Regions from separate parts of the Enterococcus sp. AAFC-DPL-5146 genome, predicted to be linked through region 1. Evidence: a T-box and tRNA genes for the amino acid it is inferred to sense, from the RefSeq annotation. Region 1 holds a T-box; the other holds one or more tRNA genes.

Region 1 (11,107 bases):
ACTCTGTTAAATAACTTTGTTAGTTGTTGATCTGAATTGTAATTCCCGCTTGGACTTGCCCACGCTTTTTATTTGTTTTCGAATCATAAATATCAAATGTAGCGGTTGCTGGATAGTCTCCTTTTGGAAGCTTTTTATCTAGCTTAGTTCCATTTATTTCATATCCAGGTTGGATTGCCCCCGAGGAATAAACTTGTTCTTTGCTGCTATCTAAATGTATCACTACATTAATGGGGTAGCCGTTTTCCACTGGATTTTGAATATAAAGACTCCCTTCACTATCACCTGTTTCAAATACAGCTTGTGATTTAATGACCATATTGAACTTACTAGCATCAACAGCTTTTTGTTCAGTTGCTTTGACTTCTTTATCGCTCATTTTTTTTGCACCTTTTGTATCAGGTAAGTAATCTCCGGAAACAACTTGTATCGGTTCTGGCTTATGAGAATAGTAATAATATGCTCCTCCTGCGCTCACTGCCAAAATAAAAAACAGCAATAAAATCAGTCGTCGTTTCTTTCTCTTTTTTTCATCGTTCACTTGATTATTTTTATCCATTTTTTTCCTCCTTAATCCTCATTCTTTTCGATTTTAAACGTTATTTTATAGCTTGGGAATTTCGCTGCAGCATTAGGATTGAAATATTTCCCACTCAGTTTCAGTTTTTTTTGTTCACCAGTTTCCAAGACACCAATTGACAAAGGATTGTTTACTAATTCACTAGTCAAAAAATTAGATTCTACTTGCTTGTTGTCCACAATCATTTGCAAAGCAAGTTCATCCTGTCCAACATTTCCTGAAAAATGATCTAATAAGACAAGTTGATTTGCAGTCGCATTCTCATTTGTTAGATTGGTTATGGATACTTTCGTTGACGTATTGCCTTTATTTATGACTTGATAGTCCTCAGATGTTAGTTCACCTTCTTTTGATGTTCCAATATCTTTGTTTTGTGTCTTAAAAGTCATTTCAATAGGAACTTCTACTTTGATGACTTCTGTCACCGTTTGAAATTCTGTTAGAGGAGTCATTGCTAAAACAACTTCAGTCCCTGAAACACCCATAACCTTTGCACGAACGTAATAAGTAACGTCCCCTTCAAGTCCTTTTAATTTAGTTGTAAATTTTTGATTCTTTTTGCCCGAAAGGTTGGCAATTTGTGAATTTGTTTCATTATCCGGAAAATTTTTATTCTTACTATATTCAACCTTTACTTGTTTATAGGCACCGCCATAATACGCTTTTTGCCCCGGAACGGCTTCTTCTTCTCCATTTGTATAGTCTGTCCACTCGCCTGTATCACTTCCCAATTCTCCATTAATTATTGCTGAAGTAGTTGTAACATCAGCAGTAATACTTGTTAACTGGGGCTTGGTGCTAATCTTATAGCTATCAGAAAACTCACTTTCTCCTGCTGCATTTATAACAACCATTTGTGCCCAATATGTTGTATTAGGGTTTAGATCATTTATTTTTACTTTGTACTCTGAATTTAAAGGGGTATTTACTTGTCCATCGAATTCATCCAACGTTACAATGTGTTTTGCTTTTCTTAAATCATTTAGATCCTCTTCTGCAGTATACAGAAAAAATTTAACTGCTGTAGCTGGACTTCCGTTATTGACAGAAATTCCTGAAAGTGAAATTGCTGTATCTGTAGCATCATACGCTGCAAGACCTAGTTGATTTGGTACTTCAATAAATGCACTAAAAACCATTTTCTGTGAATTTTTTAAAGCTAATAGTTCTTGATTGGTAAAGGGATGAGGCGAACCGATTATATTCGTAAAATTATTTCCCTGAATGCTTAAATCGGAATTTTCTTTAAATATTTCTTGGGTAGGAGTATTGTTTGTCTTACTGGAAAATGTCTCTATTTTTTGTACATAATTACTTGTAAAGGTTAAGTTTTTAGCTCCAGTAAGACCATTTAACCCTAAAGTTCCAAGACTAGTACTAGAAAAAGAAACATATTTTGCTTTATTCATATTGATTGAAAAGGTACTGGAAGACCCTGTTGTGAAAATCGCACCATCCGCAACATCAATTGAAACATCCGCATTTTCTCCAACAACCAGTCCTCCTTTAGCTGTATTAAGGTTAATTGGCAGCGGTAATGTAAAGTTCACTTGAGACTGCTCTTTAAAATCGAAGGTAACTGGTTGTGTTAGATTATTCGCAAAAAATTTATTTTTTAATCCACCTGTTGCAAGTGTTACCTTATCTAAATTAAAAATACCATTTTTTTCTACAATATAGCTTGGCGAAAGTGAACCATACATCACATTACCATTTGTCTGCACATCAAGTCTGGCATTTTCTCTTACCACAATCTGGGAGGTTCCTGCGTGAGGATTTCCTGAAGCATTCCCCGCTGACCAAATAAATGCGTTGGTCGTCCCCGAATGTTTGATTGAAGTTTGACCACTCTGAATCTCAACATAATTGATTTCTGCCCATTCTTGGGAATATGTATTCGTACCTCTTTGGTCGATCGTATTTTGTCCTCTCATAATAACCGAACCATTTATGTTATAAATCATTTGTCCATTGGTAGAATAATAGTCGACATTATCAAAGATAAATGTCATATTCGCAGCAGATCCGCCGGTCAATATACCATAATAACCAACCGCGCCTGATCCATCACTGTTACCAAATTGAGTATTGCGAATTTCTATAATGGCATTCGCTTGATTAGCATAAAAACCGCTGGTAGCTGAACCGCCTTTATTATATGTAATAATATGATTGGCACCATCGATAATCATATTATTTTTAAGCTGGTAACCTGAGGAACCTAAATCGATATCATTTGTCAAACGAAAATTTAGCTTTTGACTATCTTTTAAATATTCAGTCAGGGTAGCTGCCGAATCGACAAGCCAGAAACCATCTTCATCTTGTCTAACATCTGCGTTTAGTATATTTTCATTATTAATTCCATATGTTTCTTCCTTTATCTGTTTATTTATATCAATAAAATCAGTTATTTTTTCATTTTCTACTTGTAATTCTTTCGTAGTTGATTCTAACGTTAATGAGGACTCAGTTTCAGAAATTTTTGAAGAACTTGAAGTTTTTTCTTCTTCCGATGATTGGACCGTCGAGATTATTTCCTTATCAATTCCTTCTGATTCTAAAGCGTAGGACCAATCAAATGGAACAATTGTCAATATAAAGATACTAATAAAAATCAATCGACTGTTTTTCTTCATGATGGTCCTCCCTTGCTTTTTATAAAAATCATATAGAGAATATTTCTCGCCTCTATTCCATTGTATTGTACTTTTAGTGTGATTTCAATTTAATAACGATAGTTTTTTTATAAATTATATATTTATTTTATATTTAAACGAAATTTATTTTTAGCTTTATATCTAAAAAGTACACTCTAGACACCTTTATCCTTTTTTCTGTAAATATTAAGTTTTCTTTAAGCTGTTTTACTCACCTTAATTCCACAGTAACATTTTTATTTATTTCTTTCATATTGGTTTTTAAACGGAACATAGTGACGGAGTAAACTACATAAAGAGTAGACTAAAACTATCTATATTTTAGTCTACTCTTTATATTTTTTATTTTAATGCAAGTATGTCCAGATAATTTCCTATCTTTTTAACTACTTGTTGTTGATTAACGATTAAAAATGTGTCAAACATTTTTTGTAGAAAAAATCGATCATGAGAAACAACTAGCATCGTCCCTTTGAATTCTTCTAATATCTCTTCGATTTCTTCTCTAGTTTCAATATCTAAATGGTTCGTTGGTTCATCTAGAAGCAGAAAATTAATTTCACTATACATCAGTTTAGCTAATTCTAAACGAATCTTTTCACCACCACTTAAAAATCGAACTTGTTTCATGACATCATCACTATAAAATGAATACTTTGCCAAAAAACGCCGACTTTCTTGTTCACCTAGTGAACAAGCTTGACTGAATACTTGTAAGATTGTCTGCTTAGGGTTTTCGTATTCAATAATTTGAGGTAAATAACCGATACGAAGATTTGTCCCTTGTTTGATTTCACCGTTATCTAGTTGTTCTAATTTTAAAGCCAGTTTCAGTAATGTGCTCTTTCCTACACCATTTTCTCCTATGATCGCTGAATGATCTTTCCAAAATAAAGAGAATGTTGCTTGATCAAATAGTTTCCGCCCATCATAACTTTTGGTGACGTCTTTAAATTGCAAAACTTCCTTACCAGAACGCTCTGTTTCTTTAAATTTTTTTCCTATTTTGTTTGTTTCTTCTTTAGGTTTAGGGATTTTCTGGATTTTTTCTAAGCGTTTTTCAAGTTCTTTGGCTTTTTTAAAGAATTTTTCATTATCTCCCTCATGTCCCCACTGTCTAAAACGACGAATAGCTAGCTTCATTTTTTGAATTTCTTTTTGTTGAGTAGCAAAATCTCTTTTCAATTTTTCAAGCTGAACTTCTTTTTGTTTTTTATACTCAGAATAATTCCCTTTATACTCAAGTATATGCCCGTCTTCTATTTCCATAATTTTTTCCACTGTATGATCTAAAAATAAACGATCATGAGAAACAATCAAATAAGCCGTTTTCTCATGCTTCAAGTAGCCTTCCAACCAATTAATTCGTTTAACATCTAGATGATTAGTCGGTTCATCCAATAATACAAGATCATTTTCTTGCAATAAGATTCTGGCTAATGCAACGATTGTTCGTTCACCACCGCTTAATTCTGAAAGTTTTTTTGTTAATACATGATTAATCGTTAAACCATTGGCAATCATTTCCAATTTACTTTCCATCTCATAACCGCCAGCCTGTTGAAACTCTTCTTGTTTTTGACCATAACGAGTCAATATTTTTTCCAAGTTACATTCTGGATCAGCCATTTGGCTTTCTAATTGTACTAATTGTCTTTGAATCTCCTTTAATCTTGTAAACGTTTCTAATAAATATTCCTCTACAACTTGTTCAATAGCTTCAGGCATCTGGGCTAAGTAACCAATTCGTCCATATTTTTTACAACTGACAGTTCCTGAATCAACTGTTTCTAATCCTGCAATAATTTTTAAAATGGTTGATTTACCTGAACCATTTGCACCAATCAATCCAATTTTTTCACCTTTATTGATCTGTAAATTTAATTCCTTAAAAAGTGGCACAGTACTATAATTTTTTGTGATTTTTTGTAATTGTACTAACATTTTTCCCTCTTTCTGCCATTCAGACAGATAAACATACATGAATTTTATTGTCTTTTATAAACACTATAGCTATTTTTAAAATACACAAAAAAAGCTGAACAAAATCTTCTGCTCAACCTTCACTATTTACTAATTAGCTATAAATCACCTGCCGTTTGATTATCCACGGTCTCTTTTTATCTACTGAAATCAGTAAAACAAAAACTGATTTTCCTTGTTATTTTATGACTAATTATATTTAAGTAAATAAGTCTGAATGGTCTGTTTTATTCAATTAATTATCCCTTTTTAGGCACACTTGTCCCTTGAGATAAAAAATTGGAAATTATAACATGACAAAAAGCTAGATACGCTATGACATACGAAAAGCTTGCTGTTATTTTTGACATGTTGACCATTGTACTTATTCACCACCTTTGCCATTTCTTATTAGTATTGTAGCATGGTACGTTAAATTACGCAAAATCAGTTTGTTACTTTCTCTTTGAATAGCATTTTCGACAATTTTCTAGCGTTCTTTTTCGTGAATATAATAAAACAGAGATACCGATTTTATTCAGCATCCCTGTCTGTACTTCATTAATTAGCTACGATATTCACTAATTTATCAGGAACAACAATTACTTTACGAACCGTTTTACCATCGATAAAAGATTGAATTTCTTCAGTTGCTAATGCTTGTTTTTCTAATTCTTCTTTACTTAAACCTCGTGCTATATTTACTTTTGCACGAACTTTTCCATTCACTTGGAAAACAACTTCGACTTCATCTTCAATTAAAGCTGATTCATCAAAAGTTGGCCAAGGAACATTCGTCAAACTTTCTTCATTACCAAGGATTGCCCAAAGTTCTTCCCCAATGTGAGGAGCAATCGGAGCTAATAATTGGACGAAACCTTCAATATATTCATATGGTAGTACATCAACTTTATTGGCTTCATTAACAAAGACCATCAATTGAGAAATAGCTGTATTAAAGTGTAGATTTTCCATGTCTTCTGTCACTTTTTTTACTGTTTGATTATACACTTTAGTTAAACGCCCATCATTTACTGTCGTGATACGGTCACGCATTTTATCATTTTCATCAACGATTAAACGCCATACTCGATCCAGGAATTTGCGGCTTCCTTCAAGACCGTTTTCACTCCAGGCAATTGAAGCATCCAGTGGACCCATGAACATTTCATACATTCTTAGGGTATCTGCACCATATTTTTCAATGACATCATCAGGATTTACAACGTTTTTCAACGACTTACTCATTTTCGCTGGCGCTTCTTCTAATTCTTCACCCGTTTCACTATTTACCCAAACAGCATCCCGTTTTTCTACAAGATCCGTAGGAACTAATACACCACGGCTGTCACGGAAGCTTTGGCCTAAAATCATTCCTTGATTATATAGCTTTTGGTATGGTTCTTTTGTCGGTACAACACCGATATCATACAAGAATTTATGCCAAAAACGAGCATACAACAAGTGAAGTACAGCATGTTCAGCTCCGCCGATATAGATATCTACTGGCAACCAGCGTTCTAATTTTTCATAATTAGCAAGCTCATGTTTATTATGTGGATCAATATAACGCAAGTGATACCATGAACTTCCAGCCCACTGAGGCATTGTATTGGTTTCACGTTTGCCTTTTTTTCCTGTTTCAGGATCAACAACATTAATCCATTCAGTGATATTTGCAAGGGGAGATTCGCCTGTCCCACTTGGCTTAATATCATCTGTTTTTGGAAGTGTCAATGGTAATTCAGATTCTGGAAGAGTTGTCGTTGTACCATCTTCCCAATGAATTACTGGGATTGGTTCTCCCCAATAGCGTTGACGAGAGAACAACCAGTCACGTAAACGATAACTGATTTCTTTCTTCCCTACGCCTTTTTCTTCTAGCCAGACATTCATTTTAGAGATTGCTTCTTCTTTGTTTAATCCATTCAGAAAATCAGAATTAATGTGGCGTCCATCACCTGTGTATGGTGCTTTTTCTACATCTCCACCTTCCACTACTGGAATAATATCAATGTTGAATGCTTTGGCAAATTCATAGTCACGATCATCATGAGCAGGAACAGCCATAATTGCTCCTGTACCATAAGAAGCTAGTACATAATCAGCAATCCAAATTGGGATTTCAGCACCATTTACAGGATTCACTGCATACGCTCCTGTAAACACACCAGTCTTTTCTTTTGCTAAATCTGTTCGGTTTAAATCAGATTTTTTTGAGGCAGCATCAATATACGCTTCCACTGCAGCTTTTTGTTCTGGTGTAGTAATTTTTTGAACTATCTCTAACTCAGGAGCCAAAACTGTATACGTTGCGCCAAACAAGGTATCTGGACGAGTAGTGAAAACTGTAAATTCTTCCTCTTTCCCAGCTACTTTAAATGTTACATTAGCGCCTTCTGAACGACCAATCCAATTACGCTGCATGTCTTTGATGCTTTCAGGCCAATCAACTAAATCTAAATCATCTAGTAAACGGTCTGCGTAAGCGGTAATTTTCAGCATCCATTGACGCATTGGTTTTCTCACAACATCATAGCCGCCACGCTCACTTTTCCCATCAATTACTTCTTCATTTGAAATAACTGTTCCAAGTTCTGGTACCCAGTTTACAGCCACTTCTGCTTCATAAGCCAAACCATGTTCATATAATTTAGTGAATATCCATTGTGTCCACTTGTAATACTCTGGATCTGTTGTATTGATTTCTCGATTCCAATCGTAACTAAAACCTAGAGAATTGATTTGACGTTTAAAGGTTTCAATGTTTTTTTTCGTAAATTCTGCAGGATCATTCCCTGTGTCTAGTGCATATTGTTCTGCTGGCAAACCAAAAGCATCCCACCCCATTGGATGTAACACACTGTATCCTTGGCTTCTTTTCATTCGCGATAAAATATCTGTTGCTGTATATCCTTCTGGGTGACCTACATGCAGACCTTGACCAGATGGATAAGGAAACATGTCTAATGCGTAAAATTTCTTTTTATTTAAATCATCATGGGTAGTAAAGCTGTTATGCTTCGCCCAATATTTTTGCCACTTTTTCTCGATTTTCTTGTGATCGTAACTCACGTATTTTCTCCTCCTATTTTGTATAACTTTTTATTAACGTTGGTTAATGATTGTCACTTTTATTGTATGTAGATTCGCCTTCTACACTTTTGAGAGACAATAACTTGATGGTGTTTAACAATAAAAAACGTCCTACAGGAAAAAAATCCTATAGGACGTGTGACTAACAACGTGGTACCACCTAAATTTACTTACATTTATAAATGTAAGCCTCAACGCTGTAACGGTCGTCACCGATTTTACTTACTAAAGATCAGACGAATGCCTAGTTTAATCTAGCTATTCAGTAAAATAACTCAAAGGCGAGTTCGAAAGCTTCTGTGCGTATTTTCACCAACCATACGCTCTCTAAAACATGGTTCTTTCTACTATTCCTTCTCACTGTTTATCTATCATTGTGTGTTACTATACTACCAAACTTCTCTGCTGATTTCAATCGTTTTTATTTAACTTTCAGTTTTTGTCCGATATAAATTGTATCACCAGACAAACCGTTCAATTGTTTGATTCGCTGGACACTCGTACCATAATTTTGTGCAAGACCCCAAAGTGTGTCGCCACTTTTTACTGTATGAGTTGTTCCGTTTTGACTACTACCTTGATTATTAGAAGTATTACCAGAACCTGCTGTATTGCCTTGACCTTGTTTAACAATCAAACGTTGACCTGGATAAATAATATCTCCGCTTATCTTGTTCCACTGACGTAAGTTCGCAATACTTACCCCATTTGCATTAGCAATAGCCCACAAGGAGTCTCCTGATTTGACTGTGTAATACGAGTTTGTTGTCCCTGTACTTCCAGTCCCACCTGTATTGCCGCCTGAATTACTGTTGCCAGTATTTCCACCTGTGTTGCCTCCGCCGCCTGTACTGCTGCCTTGTTTAACAATTAAACGTTGACCTGGATAAATAATATCTCCGCTTATCTTGTTCCACTGACGTAAGTTCGCAATGCTTACGCCATTTGCGCTAGCAATTGCCCATAAGGAATCTCCTGATTTTACAGTATAGTACGTATTTGTTGTACCTGTATTACCAGATCCGCCTGTGTTACCTCCAGTGTTGCCTCCACCGGTATTTCCACCTGTGTTGCCTCCGCCTGTATTACTACCTTGTTTAACAATCAAACGTTGACCTGGATAAATAATATCTCCACTTAACTTGTTCCATTGACGTAAATTGGCAACACTTACGCCGTTTGCATTAGCGATTGCCCATAAGGAATCTCCTGATTTTACAGTATAGTACGTATTTGTTGTACCTGTATTACCAGATCCGCCTGTGTTACCTCCAGTGTTGCCTCCACCGGTATTTCCACCTGTGTTGCCTCCGCCTGTATTACCAGAACTTTTACCAACAATCAGTTTTTGACCTACATAGATAACATCACTAGAAAGTTTATTCCAGCTTTTAATATTTGCAATTGATGTTCCATACTTGGCAGCCAATCCCCATAAACTGTCACCAGCTTTTACTGTGTGAACTACATCTTGGGTTGTGTTTCCACCGCCTGTATTGCCGCCAGTGTTACCTCCACCAGTATTTCCACCGGTATTGCCGCCTCCAGATGAAGGCGTGTCATATTGCGTTAAATTATACGTTGTAATAATATTATTCAACTTCGTATTATAGCTTGGATCCGTTGCATAACGTCCTGTTAACCATGCAGTTGCATCTTTATATGAATTTGTATTGCTTTTCCATGCACCAGAATAGTAGTAAACACCAGCTTGGAATGAGGTGTTTTTTAAAACGTATGCATTATCGCCAAATGATTCTGAATATGAAGGATATTTTCTAAAGGCAGCATCGACTTGAACCCACTGTCCATTGATTACTTCCCATGTTTTCATAGTAACAGATTGACCTTGATAACTTCCCTTGATCCCAAATAAATTATGATTTGGTGCCGCAGATAACGTACTTCTTCCCCAATCACTTTCAAGAATCGCTTGGGCCATCATCACGGAAGCATATAAATCATTCGTTGCAGCAACAGATCTTGCATGACCTGCTATTTCAGCGATAAAAACATTTGTATCAATGTTTCTAGTTTGCGCTGAAAGTCCTGAACGCATCATAAGTTCAGGTGTTTTAGCTTCTTGTACTTCAGTCGTAGAAGAATCAGTTGTTTCAGTTGTTTTTTCGGTAGGCATAGTTGACTCAGTACTTTGTGTTGTTTCTGATGTATTTAATTCTGATGATTCTTGTGTTTCAGACAGTTCCTCGCTTGAAGAAGTCTCTGATGTTGTTGTCTGATTTTCTTGTGTCATCGAATCGTTAGAGTCAGTCGTCGTTTGTTTTTGAACGGCTTCTGTATGTGTGTTTGCATTTGTTTCTGAGTAACTTACTTGTGCACTTGGTGTCTGCTCTTCTGCTGCTTCAGCGATTTTTGGTGCTGCAATCGGTGCTGCAATAGACGAAACCACTAACGCAGAGCTAAGCACAGTTGTTCCTTTTTTTAACTGATCGTAAGCAAGCTTGTTCTGTTCCGCTTTCCTCCGCTCTTTTCTTGATGTCTTGTACTTATCCATAATATGTCCTCCATATTTTCTAAAAAAAGTATACCTTGAATTTTATTATACCCTTTTTTTAAAGAAAATAGAAATACTTTTTAATTTTCTGTTCCATAATATATAAATAAACATGTAATTTATTTCTCCCTTATTTTTTTATGATACGCTTCTCCTTTTATTCTACTTAAGGAATACTAGGTCTCAAGACTGATGACTTTCTTTACCTTAGGCTGATTTTTTTATTAAGTACTTGTTATTACTTCCAAAAAAAATTATAGTTGATAAGAAGCAACTGAGTTACAAAGTGAAATG
Region 2 (11,107 bases), 730 kb from region 1:
AAAGGAAAATCATAGCTAAGTTTTCTTATTTCTCTAAACAGGCTGTTCAGCTTTTAAAAACAGGAGGTACTACTATGAATTTTAAAAAAATTAAAAAACAATATACAGGTACCAACCCAAAAAAATTTTTGACTCTTGTTTTAGCGTCAAAACAAGAGGAGAATGATACGATTATTTTTGATGAATCATTGGAAGAACAATTTGAAAATAATTTGCAGTATCTTGCTTCTGATGGAACGATTTCTCTAGATGATCTTGTCTGTTGGAAGGAAAGTAGTTTTCTAGTTGTTGCTCAAACAATCGACGGAGATTATATTGCAGGTACATCAAATCAAACATTTGTAATTCCTGTTTCACTTTTTAAAACAGATATAGAGACCTATGACCTATTTTTAACTGATTTTTTTATTAAATATATAAATGGTACTTTAAACTCTTCAATTTTACCTCCCATTACGAAATAAAAAAGAGCGAAACAAAACTAAAAATCAGTTTTGTTTCGCTCTTTAAATCTAGATAAATAACGAGAAAAAAGTAGAACCTTCAGTTTATTTATCGAAGCTAAACACTTTTATCTCACTCTTTTTTTACGCACGATATCGTTGTACACCATCTAAATATGTTGCATCTAAGTCCATATTAGGATTTAAAACGATGAAATCGGCATCACGGCCTTTTGCGATCATTCCGCATTTATCATCAATTTTGCAGCTAACTGCTGGAACGAATGTTGCCATCATAATCGCTTGCTCCGGTGTTGCGATTTCCCAATCAACAACATTCTTAATTGCTTCTTTTAATTTTAAAATACTACCAGCTAAATTGCCAGATTCTAAACGAGCTGTTCCATCTTTAACAACAACTGGAAACTCACCTAAGATATAGTCACCTTCCGGCATACCGCCTGCCATCATACAGTCAGTAATCAAAGCAACATGATCATGTCCTGCTTTTTCCATTAAAATATCTGCTGCATTTGGGTGAACATGGTGTCCATCGCAAATTAATTCAGAGAAAACATGTTTTAATGACATCAATGCGCCAACCATTCCTGGTTCACGATGATTCAACCCACGCATACCATTATAAGCATGAACAAAAACACTAGCGCCAGATTCAACAGCATCTGTTGCTTGCTCCAATGTTGCATCACTATGGCCTAAAGCAACAACCACACCTTCATCTGTTACAGCTTTTACAAATTCTTTCACGCCTTTACGTTCTGGAGCTAAAGCAATTTTTTTAATCAAACCACCAGATGCTTCTTGCCATTCATTGAATGTAGCTAAATCAGGATCGCTGAAATAACTTGGATTTTGAGCTCCTTTATGTTCTTCCGTAAAGAAAGGTCCTTCAAAATAAATCCCTTGTACTTTGGCACCAGGAACTTCTTGATGAACTTCACCAATGGTTTTAGCAACATCTTTCAAACGTTCTTTGCTTGATGTTAATGTTGTAGGTAAGAATGACGTAACGCCACAAGACAATAATCCTTCAGACATAACTTTCAAACCTTCTGCATCACTATCCATGACATCATGATTCATATAACCATGAATGTGAGTATCCACCAAACCAGGTGCAATCCATTTTCCTTCTTCTTTAATTACTTTTGCATCATTTTCAGGGACCTCTTTATAAAACTCTCCGAATATGCCATCTGTAATTTCTAAATATCCAGGTCCTTTTACATCACTTTTTAAAAAGAACTTTTCAGCAAAGATAAACGTTCTCATCTTCATCCTTCTTTCTTTAATTTACTCTCTTAAAAGTACTCTTAAAATCCACTAAAGTCAAGAATGGTGTAGACCTTTTGAAAAAAAAACACTTAATTTTCGTTAGATTTTAATTGTTACAATACGATGGATTTGTTCTGATAATACTAAGTACTCTTCAGCTTTTTCTGGAATTCCTTTTACAAGAAGCAACTGACTTTTCAATTGAAACAATTCACTTAAATAGTAGTAACTATTTCTATTCCTTGACCAAACAATTCCTTGATCGATATAAATTTGAGACTCCTCCAGACGATCTTGGTCTGACAAAAATTTGGAATAGTTATAAAATATCTTTGTTAATTCCGCGGTCACTCGTTCATTTGGCAATTTATGAAAATAATGAATGCTCAGCTTTAAGTATTTTTCAGCTTCGACTATTTGTCCAATACTTGCATATGTACTTCCGATACAGCTAATTACCTGTATTTCAAAATCTGATAAGTTAACTTTGTTTGCTTGATACGTGTAAGATAATCCTTTTTTCAAATCAAGTATCGCTTGCTCATAATCATTGCACAAATAAAATTTACAACTGCCTAAATAATAATAATATCTCTGCCAATCTGTGTCTAAATGTAAACGTTCTTCAATCTGAGTATCTTTCATATAGTTCATTATTTTTTCGTATTTTTTATGACGAAAATAATCTGCGATTTTTTCAAATATTTGGGTAATCAAACGAACCTCTTCTGACTTAAACTGCATGATTTGATCAACGGTTACTCCTAAACGCTGACAAATTTGCTGCATCACAACCACATTAGGTAATTCCTCATCATTTTCGATTCTGCTCAATACACTCTGAGAACAAATGTCTTCTGATAACATTTTTTGTGTTAATTTTCTATTCTTGCGAATTTCTTTAATAACTGCTCCAAAAGAATCCATGGCTTCACTCCTATACCAATTTCCATTATCTATTCTGAATAAAATATATCTTTTTTATTAAAATTTTAAAATATGCGAATTCGCATTATGCATTTATTGTACTTTATTGCATAATATACTGCAAGAACATTACCTAATACTAAACCGAGACGATTTAAAATAATTTTACTTTGCAAATAAGGGGTGTTACTCATGACACAGGAGAGACGAATTAGCTTTAGCTGGGAAAAAAGTGATTATATGGGCTATATCGAAAAAGAGTATGAAAATGCTTATTTGGTTGTTGTTTCGGACCCGAGTCCGGATATGGAAGAGAAATATACAAATCGTATGGTTATTAGTAAAAAAGATTGTCAGACGACAGAGTAACTTCTGTTTTCAGACATTCTTAAAATCAGAGTGACTCAAAACGTTTAGCCGTTTTGAGTCACTCTCTTTTTATTTTTGTTTATACGTACTTAAAAACTCACGCATTTTTTCAGTCGTAAATTTCAAGTCTTCCATTTTTGGTAGGTAGACAATTCTAAAGTGATCAGGTTGCGTCCAATTAAATCCGCCGCCATGAACGAGTAAAATATGATGTTCGTGGAGAAAATCTAGGACAAACTTTTCATCATCATAAATATTAAAACGGGCACTATCTATTTTAGGAAAAATATAGAAAGCCGCTTTAGGTTTCACTGCCGAAAGTCCAGGAATATCATTGATTGCATTGTAAATATATTCCCTTTGTTCATAAATTCTTCCACCTGGCAATAATAGATCATCTACACTTTGGTAGCCTCCTAAAGCCGTTTGGATAATTTGCTGAGATAATACGTTTGAACATAAACGCATCGAAGCTAACATATTCAAGCCTTCAATATAACCTTTAGCATTTTTCTTATTCCCACTAAGTACCATCCACCCACAACGGAAACCAGCTACTCTATGTGATTTAGATAAACCATTTAATGTTACAACAAATAGATCCGGTGCTAATGTAGCGATTGGAATATGTGTTAACCCATCCATCACTAAGCGATCATAGATTTCATCTGAGAAAATAATCAAATCGTTTTGTCTTGCTACTTCGACGATCTGTTCAAGTATTTCTTTAGGATACAATGCTCCTGTTGGGTTATTAGGATTGATTAAAACAATTGCTTTCGTATTTGCTGTGACTTTAGCTTTGATATCATCAATATCAGGGTACCACTCCGCTTGCTCATCACAAATATAATGAACGGGATTTCCGCCAGCTAGTGACACGGATGCGGTCCATAAAGGATAGTCAGGCATCGGAACTAGCACTTCATCACCGTTATTCAATAAGCCTTGCATACACATTGAAATCAGTTCACTTACACCATTTCCAGTATAAATATCATTGATTGTTACATTTGGAAAACCTTTAACTTGGCAATATTGTTCAATTGCTTTTCTTGCAGAAAAAATACCTTTTGAATCAGAATATCCTTCTGAGTTGCGAACATTCATAATCATATCACGAACGACTTCATTTGGAGCATCAAAACCAAAAGGAGCGGGATTACCAGTATTAAGTTTCAAAATACGAATACCTTCTTCATGCATTCTGTCGGCTTCTTCTAAAACCGGTCCACGCACATCATAACTTACACCATCAAGTTTGTTGGATTTTTCAAAATTTCTCATACTGTATCCCTCATTTTCAAAATTTATATCTTTAAAGTTACGCTACTAGAACAAAAAAAGCAATGAAAAATTTGGGATTCTCTAAAAATAGTTCTTGAGTGGTTTTCAAGAAATAGTAAAATACCTAAATACTAATAGTTGGATTAGCATTTAAGTATTTTCTATCATTATTTATTTCATAGGACTAAAAAGTTTCATTCAATTTATTCCTTAGGCACATCTTCCAATGTCCAGTCCATTTTTGCTTGATATTTTCCTACAAAAGAACCGCTTGATGTTTTAAACAATAAACCTGTATTTTCTTCCCAGTCTAACGACTGGATTGGATTTGTTGTTGTTTGAGCTTTTTTGACAATAAATAACTCATTAAGCTTTAGCTCTAATTCATCTCCCTTATCAGTAATAAAAACTAACTCGCCCAAGCGATGTTCTTCATTGCCGACTTCTTCTGTCAAATTTGCCGAAAGTCTCCAATTTTTATTTTCTCCTCGAGCATCCTTAACAATGATTTGTTGATCAGATTTTCTCGATACTAATGTTTTCTTTGTAGGAATTTTATTTACTCCAAAATCAAAATTTGGAACATTTTGAAATCCTAGCTCACCTGCTATAATAGCTACTTCTATTTTATAATCATTTTGAACTATTTTACCTGATAAAAGATGTTCCTCTACTCTAACAGTCGCATTTTGTTTCCCTGTTTTAGAAGTATCCGGATAATTGACAAACTTTACGCCATTGAGTCTTTCATAATCATATAATTCGAAATACTTAGCTAAATTATTTTTCAAATCTCGGTCAAGCTCTTCCTTAGTTGTACCCAATGTTATTGAAGCTGTTTTACTTTTTAACTGATTGACGTGGACTGGCCGCAAGCCGCTTTTACTTACTTCATAAAAACTAGTATTATCAATATAATTTTCTTGTGGTACATGATCTTTCCCATTACTCCACAACAGAATCATTTTAACCCAGTTCAGTACTTCTTGATGCCAAACTTTTATCAAGTCTCCTTCTTTTACTTCTTGAGCTTTAAATTTCGTGTAGGCAGTGTCTACCTTGTCAGTCCCTTGAATTTTTGTATCATAATACGAGGAAATACTGCTCAAGTTACTTACAGCTTCGGTTGGTGTATGTAGTGAAAGTTTCATATAATCTGTAAATCTTTCGTTAACTTCGGGTAGATAAGTACTAATTTTCATGCGGGAGGCATCTAAATAATAAGGTTGTTCGTTATAATGATTCACCGTTAGGCCTAATACAGGTTGGTGATTTGCACCCCTTAGTGCTAATGTATCTCCATAACTAACTACCATTGGAACGGTTACCGTTGTTTCAGCTTTACTTGGTAAAACACTGACTTTTACATTAAACGTGTATTCTCCAATTAGATTAGCCGTGTTAGTTGTTTCATAAGTAACTGTATAATTCGTTTCAGGTACTAGCTCACCATCCGACTTCACATTTTTCACGAAGTTTTTGGCTTCATAATGATTAGTTCCTGCCCCTAAAGGTGTATTAAATGGAATTGCTTCCGCTGTGATTGTTGGTTTATTTTCCATTTTTGAACTTGATTCAGCATATACAATCTTTCCATTTAAGCAAAAAATTAGTACTATCAAAAAAATAAAAATACTTGCTTATTATATTTACTCACACGCCTCATCCTTTTTATGTTTTAATACTAATATTCTACTCTATCAAAAAAGAAATTTCTAACTCTAATATTATCTTTTTTTGTACAAAATTATGATTTTTTGGATAAAAAAAGATATTTTCCATTTATTTTTAATAATATATTTTTTATTACATGAATTACCTGATTTTTCTAAATTGTTACTATCAAAAATTAATTAGACTAAAAACCGCACAATGCTTAAAAATGCAAGGTGCGGTTTTTGAGAAGTAATTGAAGCTATCAATTATTGAAAATTAAATGCATTAAAACATCAATTCTTCGGATTTTCAATGACGTTGACAACTGCCAAAATGGAAGGACATCGTTCTTTCGATTCATGATTCTTCCATTTTATATTTATAGACCCTTGCTTCATAAGGCGCAAAAATCGTGTGTTGATGAATCGTGTGACTATCAAGATTACATAATTCAAGAGTCCAATCTTCTATTCGAACATTTTCAGGCAAATCAGCAGAAGCAAAATCCTTTGACAAATTGATGATGACTACAAATCGTTCGTCACCTAAGCGTCTACCATACACAAATAGTTGCGGATGCTCTGGTAAGTAAAGTTTATAGTTGCCGTATATCAATGCTTCATTTTCAGCTCTTAACTGGATAACCTTTTTGTAAAAATTTAAAATAGAGTCTGAATCAGCTAGTTCATCTAAGACATTAACTTCTTGCTTATTTGGATTAATCACCATCCATGGTTTTCTTTTTGAAAAACCAGCATATTCTTCCGCTGTCCATTGCATTGGTGTTCGTGAATTGTCTCTTGCTGTTCTGCGAATCACTTTCATTGCTTTTACAGGATCAACCCCAGCATGGATCATTTCATGGTAAAAATTTTTGGTATCTACTGCATCAATATCATCGATTGAAGCAAATGGCATATTCGTCATGCCAATTTCTTGTCCCTGATAAATAAATGGAGTTCCTTGCAGTAAGAGAAATGTTAAGGCTAAGGCTTTGGCCGATGCTTTCCAAAATACCGTTTCTTCACTACCAAAACTTGACACAGATCTTGGAATATCATGATTTTCCATATACAGTGCATTCCAACCTTTGCCATCTGCTAAAGCTTCTTGCCATCTAGTGATCGCATGTTTGAAATGAACCACATCCAATGTTTCTTGTTCGTCTTTATTCCAAAGTGATATGTGGTCAAATTCAAATAGCATATTGAAATAGCCATCTGTTTCTCCTACCCATTGGGAAGCTTGCTCTGCACTAACCCCATTGGCTTCTCCAACCGTCAAGATATCTCTTTTTCTAAAAATATCTCTTAACTCTTCCAAGTGGATTTCAATTCCAGGAACATTTTTGAATGAATCGAATGGATCATTTGTAGATTTTGTTTCCAAAGGGGCTTTTTTTATATGAGAAATTGCATCAACACGAAAGCCATCAATTCCCTTATCTAGCCACCAATCAATCATTGAAAATAGCTCTCTTTTTACGCGAGGATTTTCCCAATTAAGATCTGGTTGTTCTTTAGCAAAAACATGTAGGTAATATTGATTGGTCGTTTCATCATATTCCCAAGCAGAACCGCCAAAAATCGAAACCCAGTCATTGGGTGGACCACCCATTCTTCCATCAGCCCAAATATAATAGTCTCTATAATCGTCTTTAATAGAAGATCTTGATTCTAAAAACCAAGAATGCTGATTAGAGGTATGATTAATAACCAAATCCATAATAATCCTGATTCCCATTTCATGGGCTTCTTTCAATAATAAGTCAAACTCTTCCATCGTTCCAAAGGTTGCAAGTATTTTTTGATAATCACTGATGTCATATCCATTGTCTACATTAGGAGATTCATAGATAGGGGTAATCCAGATAAATCCCACTCCTAAATCTTTAAGGTAGTCTAATTTTGAGCGAATACCATTCAAATCACCAATACCGTCACCATTTGTATCCATAAAACTACTTGGATAGATCTGATAACCAACTGCTTCTTTCCACCAAGTGCGCTTGATTGTCATATGTATCACTCCATTTTATCTTCGTCTTTCATTACATTATATAAGATGGAAAGAAAAAGCGTATCTGAAATGCATACTATTATGTGTAACTTTAGAAATAAGCGCTTCTAAGCATTCAGATGGAAATACCAAAACAACTTTGCTATAGTTAAGATGTTTGAATAATATATTTAGAGGTGGATAATGAAAAAATTAGTTAGAGTTAGTATGTCTTATATGATTTTTGGATTATTAGCAGGTATTTTTTATCGTGAATTTACGAAATGGAATGATTTTACTGGTGAAACACAACTGGGTGTCTTACACACTCATATTTTGATTTTAGGCATGTTCTTTTTCTTAATTGTTTTACTTTTAGAAAAGAACTTCCAATTAACTAAAGAAAAAAACTATAAGAAATTCTACATTATATACAATATGGGATTGGGAATAACATTGTTAATGATGATTGTTCGTGGTATTTTACAAGTGTTGGCTTATCCTGAATCAGCAGCTATTTCAGGTATTGCTGGACTGGGTCATATCATCATTACTGTGGGATTAGCATACTTCTTCCAAGTTTTGTTTAAAGCTGTTAAAGAATAAAAAATAAAAAAACCTTTTTCTTTTAAAATAGAAAAAGGTTTTTTTATCTTTTATGCGGCCAAGAAGACTCGAACTTCCACGGGATTACTCCCACCAGCCCCTCAAGCTGACGCGTCTGCCATTCCGCCATGACCGCAATTCATATAATAATATCAGTTATAATAACTACTTGTTTCATGTAGAGAATTCAGTAAAAAACTACACTAGCCACGTAAGCCTATGATAGAATACGCTTCTGTTTTTGTCAATATTCTCAAAGATATTTACTGTTAAAAAGACCGCGCCAGCCTTTAGGCTCAATGCGTTCTTTGTTAAATGTCGTTATTTATTCAGTCTCTTCTATGACTGCATAGAAATAGCTATAAACAAATTGAATAGTGGCTCCGTTTAGAATAGCTGATTGACTTAGAAATTCATCATTAAACTCTGGCTTTTTCATCCAAGCATATAAAAAACTGTTGAAACTCCAACTTCTTCAGTAATTTGCTTATTTGTCATGCCCATTTGTGACTTTTTAATCAATAGATCAATTGCTTTCAACTGTTCATCAGTTAATTTCTTTTTGTATATCTGTATTCCTTCACCCTTCCCCATAAATCATTTTCATACAGAAAACAGCCTAGCCAGATGATTAACTGATCAGAATGCTTTTTTCTGCGATAGAAGTAATTAGCTGTGACAGCTATACTTACTACTATGATTTACAGAAAGGATTTCAAGAGTTATTATTGCAAAACCACTCAAAAAGAATCCAGTGTTTGTTTTTGTTTATCGAATACTTGTATTACTTTCTTCCCAAATTGACCTTTTACTGTTTCTTGTAACCCAGTTGTTGCTTTTGAAATGGCTTTTTGTCCAGATTTACTTTCTTGTTCACCTAGTCGCATCGTTTTCTCTTTCTTCAGTTCTTTAGTCTGAAACCCAGAACGACCAATTGCTCTTATTTTAGTTTTTTGGACATTTTTCCTATATTCTTTCATTATTTTTTCTAACGCTTCTAACATATCAATCCCCTTTTTTTAACCTCTGCAACTCTTTCCGATATCCTTGTTCTAATTCTTCTTGCCGATTCAGCACCTTTTTCTTTTCCTTGTCTAGTGCTAGCATCAGTTCTTCTTCCAAACGAGATAATTCCATTCGAGTCTCATTTAACACTTCATCGTTCTCAGTAATATCAGATAATAAATAACGGATTTCTGAATAAGCATCTTCTGCTACTTGTTGTCCTTGTCTCTGAAAATGTTTGATATCATCTTCTTGTTCTTCTAATTTCCGTCTATTATTTTGATACTCTTTTACTAGTTGCTCTTCTTTATCCATCTGATCACTTTCCATTACCCCAATTGTCGAGCTAATTCTTGGTCTCTTTGAACTAATTCGGCTATTTTGCCCCTAATTTCAGAAGTTAACTGATTAAATTGTTCATTCATTTTTTTTGCTTTAGCTATCTTTTCTCTAAATAATTCACTCGGCTCTGTTACAATACTATGTTCTGAGCTACCTGTTGATTCCAATACTTCCATTACTTCTCCATGGCTCAAATCAGGGACATCACTAAATGCTTTTGAATACATTTTCTGCCACAGTTCTTCTAATTCTGTTGTCCCATCTTGATAAATTTTAACCGTATTAGTCATCACTACTTCAAATTCAGAAGAGGTATATTGAACAACAGCTAGTGCTTGACTGTTATTCAAATAAATTTGTTCATTCGTTGAAAGGCCTCCGCTACTGGACTTAAATTTTTTCTTCAATAATTCTAACGTATACATGCTTAAAATAAATTGATTTTTCAATTGACGTTCTGCTTGCTCTTGTATTGCCTTTTTATTGTAGCCATTTTTAGGAATGATTAAATTCCCTTTATTATCAAACTTCCATACGCTTAAACTGTGATAAGTTAGTGGATTATCTAAACCCAATTCAAGACTTACTTTAATCTGTGCCCCAGTTCCATTTCCCATTAAATTACCAATGGCACTATCTCCACGATTACGATAATTGGTTAACATACCAGGATTATTTTTGATCCATTCTTTTGCTTTTGGAGATAATATTCCGTATGGATCTGGACCATTAAAGCCAACGTTTCGCCACTGATTTTCTGCTGCAATCATTAGCGCTAGATATTCACCTAAAGAATGCCCTGTCGTCGTTATTATAGCATTCGGGTATTTTGCTTTTATGTCATCTGCGAAATTTTGGGCAGTGATTGCTTGTCCATCAGTTTTATTATAGGGATCTAGAGCTAGCTGTTTATCTCCTCCAGCAACTGTTTGTATATCCGTTGCTCGATCTTTTGAATCTCCAAAGTTTGTACCTGCAAAAGCAATGACAACCTCTGATGTGTCTACCTTTCCATTTTTTATAGGAGCTACTGCCATAGCTTGCATGCCGTTTTCTGTGTTGTCTTCCACTTTTAGTACTTTATAATCTTGAGACAAATCTTTATCTTCAAAGATTTGCCCATTTTTTACAGGAAGGCGTCCTTCTTTTTCTTCTCTTGCAACATCTCCGGCATAGGC

Evidence for each region. A T-box is a leader RNA that pairs with one kind of tRNA and senses whether it is charged. The one in region 1 lies ahead of leuS (leucine--tRNA ligase), so its partner is inferred to be a tRNA-Leu.
Region 2: it encodes a tRNA-Leu, which carries the amino acid that the T-box ahead of leuS (leucine--tRNA ligase) is inferred to sense. The anticodon was not compared.

Annotation. Positions count from the first base shown of each region.
Region 1 covers NZ_CM177103.1:2,527,488-2,538,594, forward strand. Annotated here, with positions in the region: gene AC4BB2_RS11580 (hypothetical protein) at 20-559, opposite strand; gene AC4BB2_RS11585 (fibronectin type III domain-containing protein) at 571-3,219, opposite strand; gene abc-f (ribosomal protection-like ABC-F family protein) at 3,583-5,184, opposite strand; gene leuS (leucine--tRNA ligase) at 5,764-8,277, opposite strand; T-box leader at 8,426-8,668, opposite strand; gene AC4BB2_RS11600 (LysM peptidoglycan-binding domain-containing protein) at 8,720-10,813, opposite strand.
Region 2 covers NZ_CM177103.1:1,795,475-1,806,581, forward strand. Annotated here, with positions in the region: gene AC4BB2_RS08165 (hypothetical protein) at 75-464, shown strand; gene nagA (N-acetylglucosamine-6-phosphate deacetylase) at 588-1,736, opposite strand; gene AC4BB2_RS08175 (helix-turn-helix domain-containing protein) at 1,839-2,666, opposite strand; gene AC4BB2_RS08180 (hypothetical protein) at 2,859-3,035, shown strand; gene AC4BB2_RS08185 (pyridoxal phosphate-dependent aminotransferase) at 3,105-4,322, opposite strand; gene AC4BB2_RS08190 (WxL domain-containing protein) at 4,526-5,884, opposite strand; gene AC4BB2_RS08195 (glycoside hydrolase family 13 protein) at 6,336-7,997, opposite strand; gene AC4BB2_RS08200 (DUF2871 domain-containing protein) at 8,181-8,582, shown strand; tRNA gene AC4BB2_RS08205 (tRNA-Leu) at 8,636-8,718, opposite strand; gene AC4BB2_RS08210 (hypothetical protein) at 9,018-9,176, opposite strand; gene AC4BB2_RS08215 (hypothetical protein) at 9,323-9,586, opposite strand; gene AC4BB2_RS08220 (hypothetical protein) at 9,588-9,902, opposite strand; gene AC4BB2_RS08225 (alpha/beta hydrolase family protein) at 9,917-11,107, opposite strand, start outside.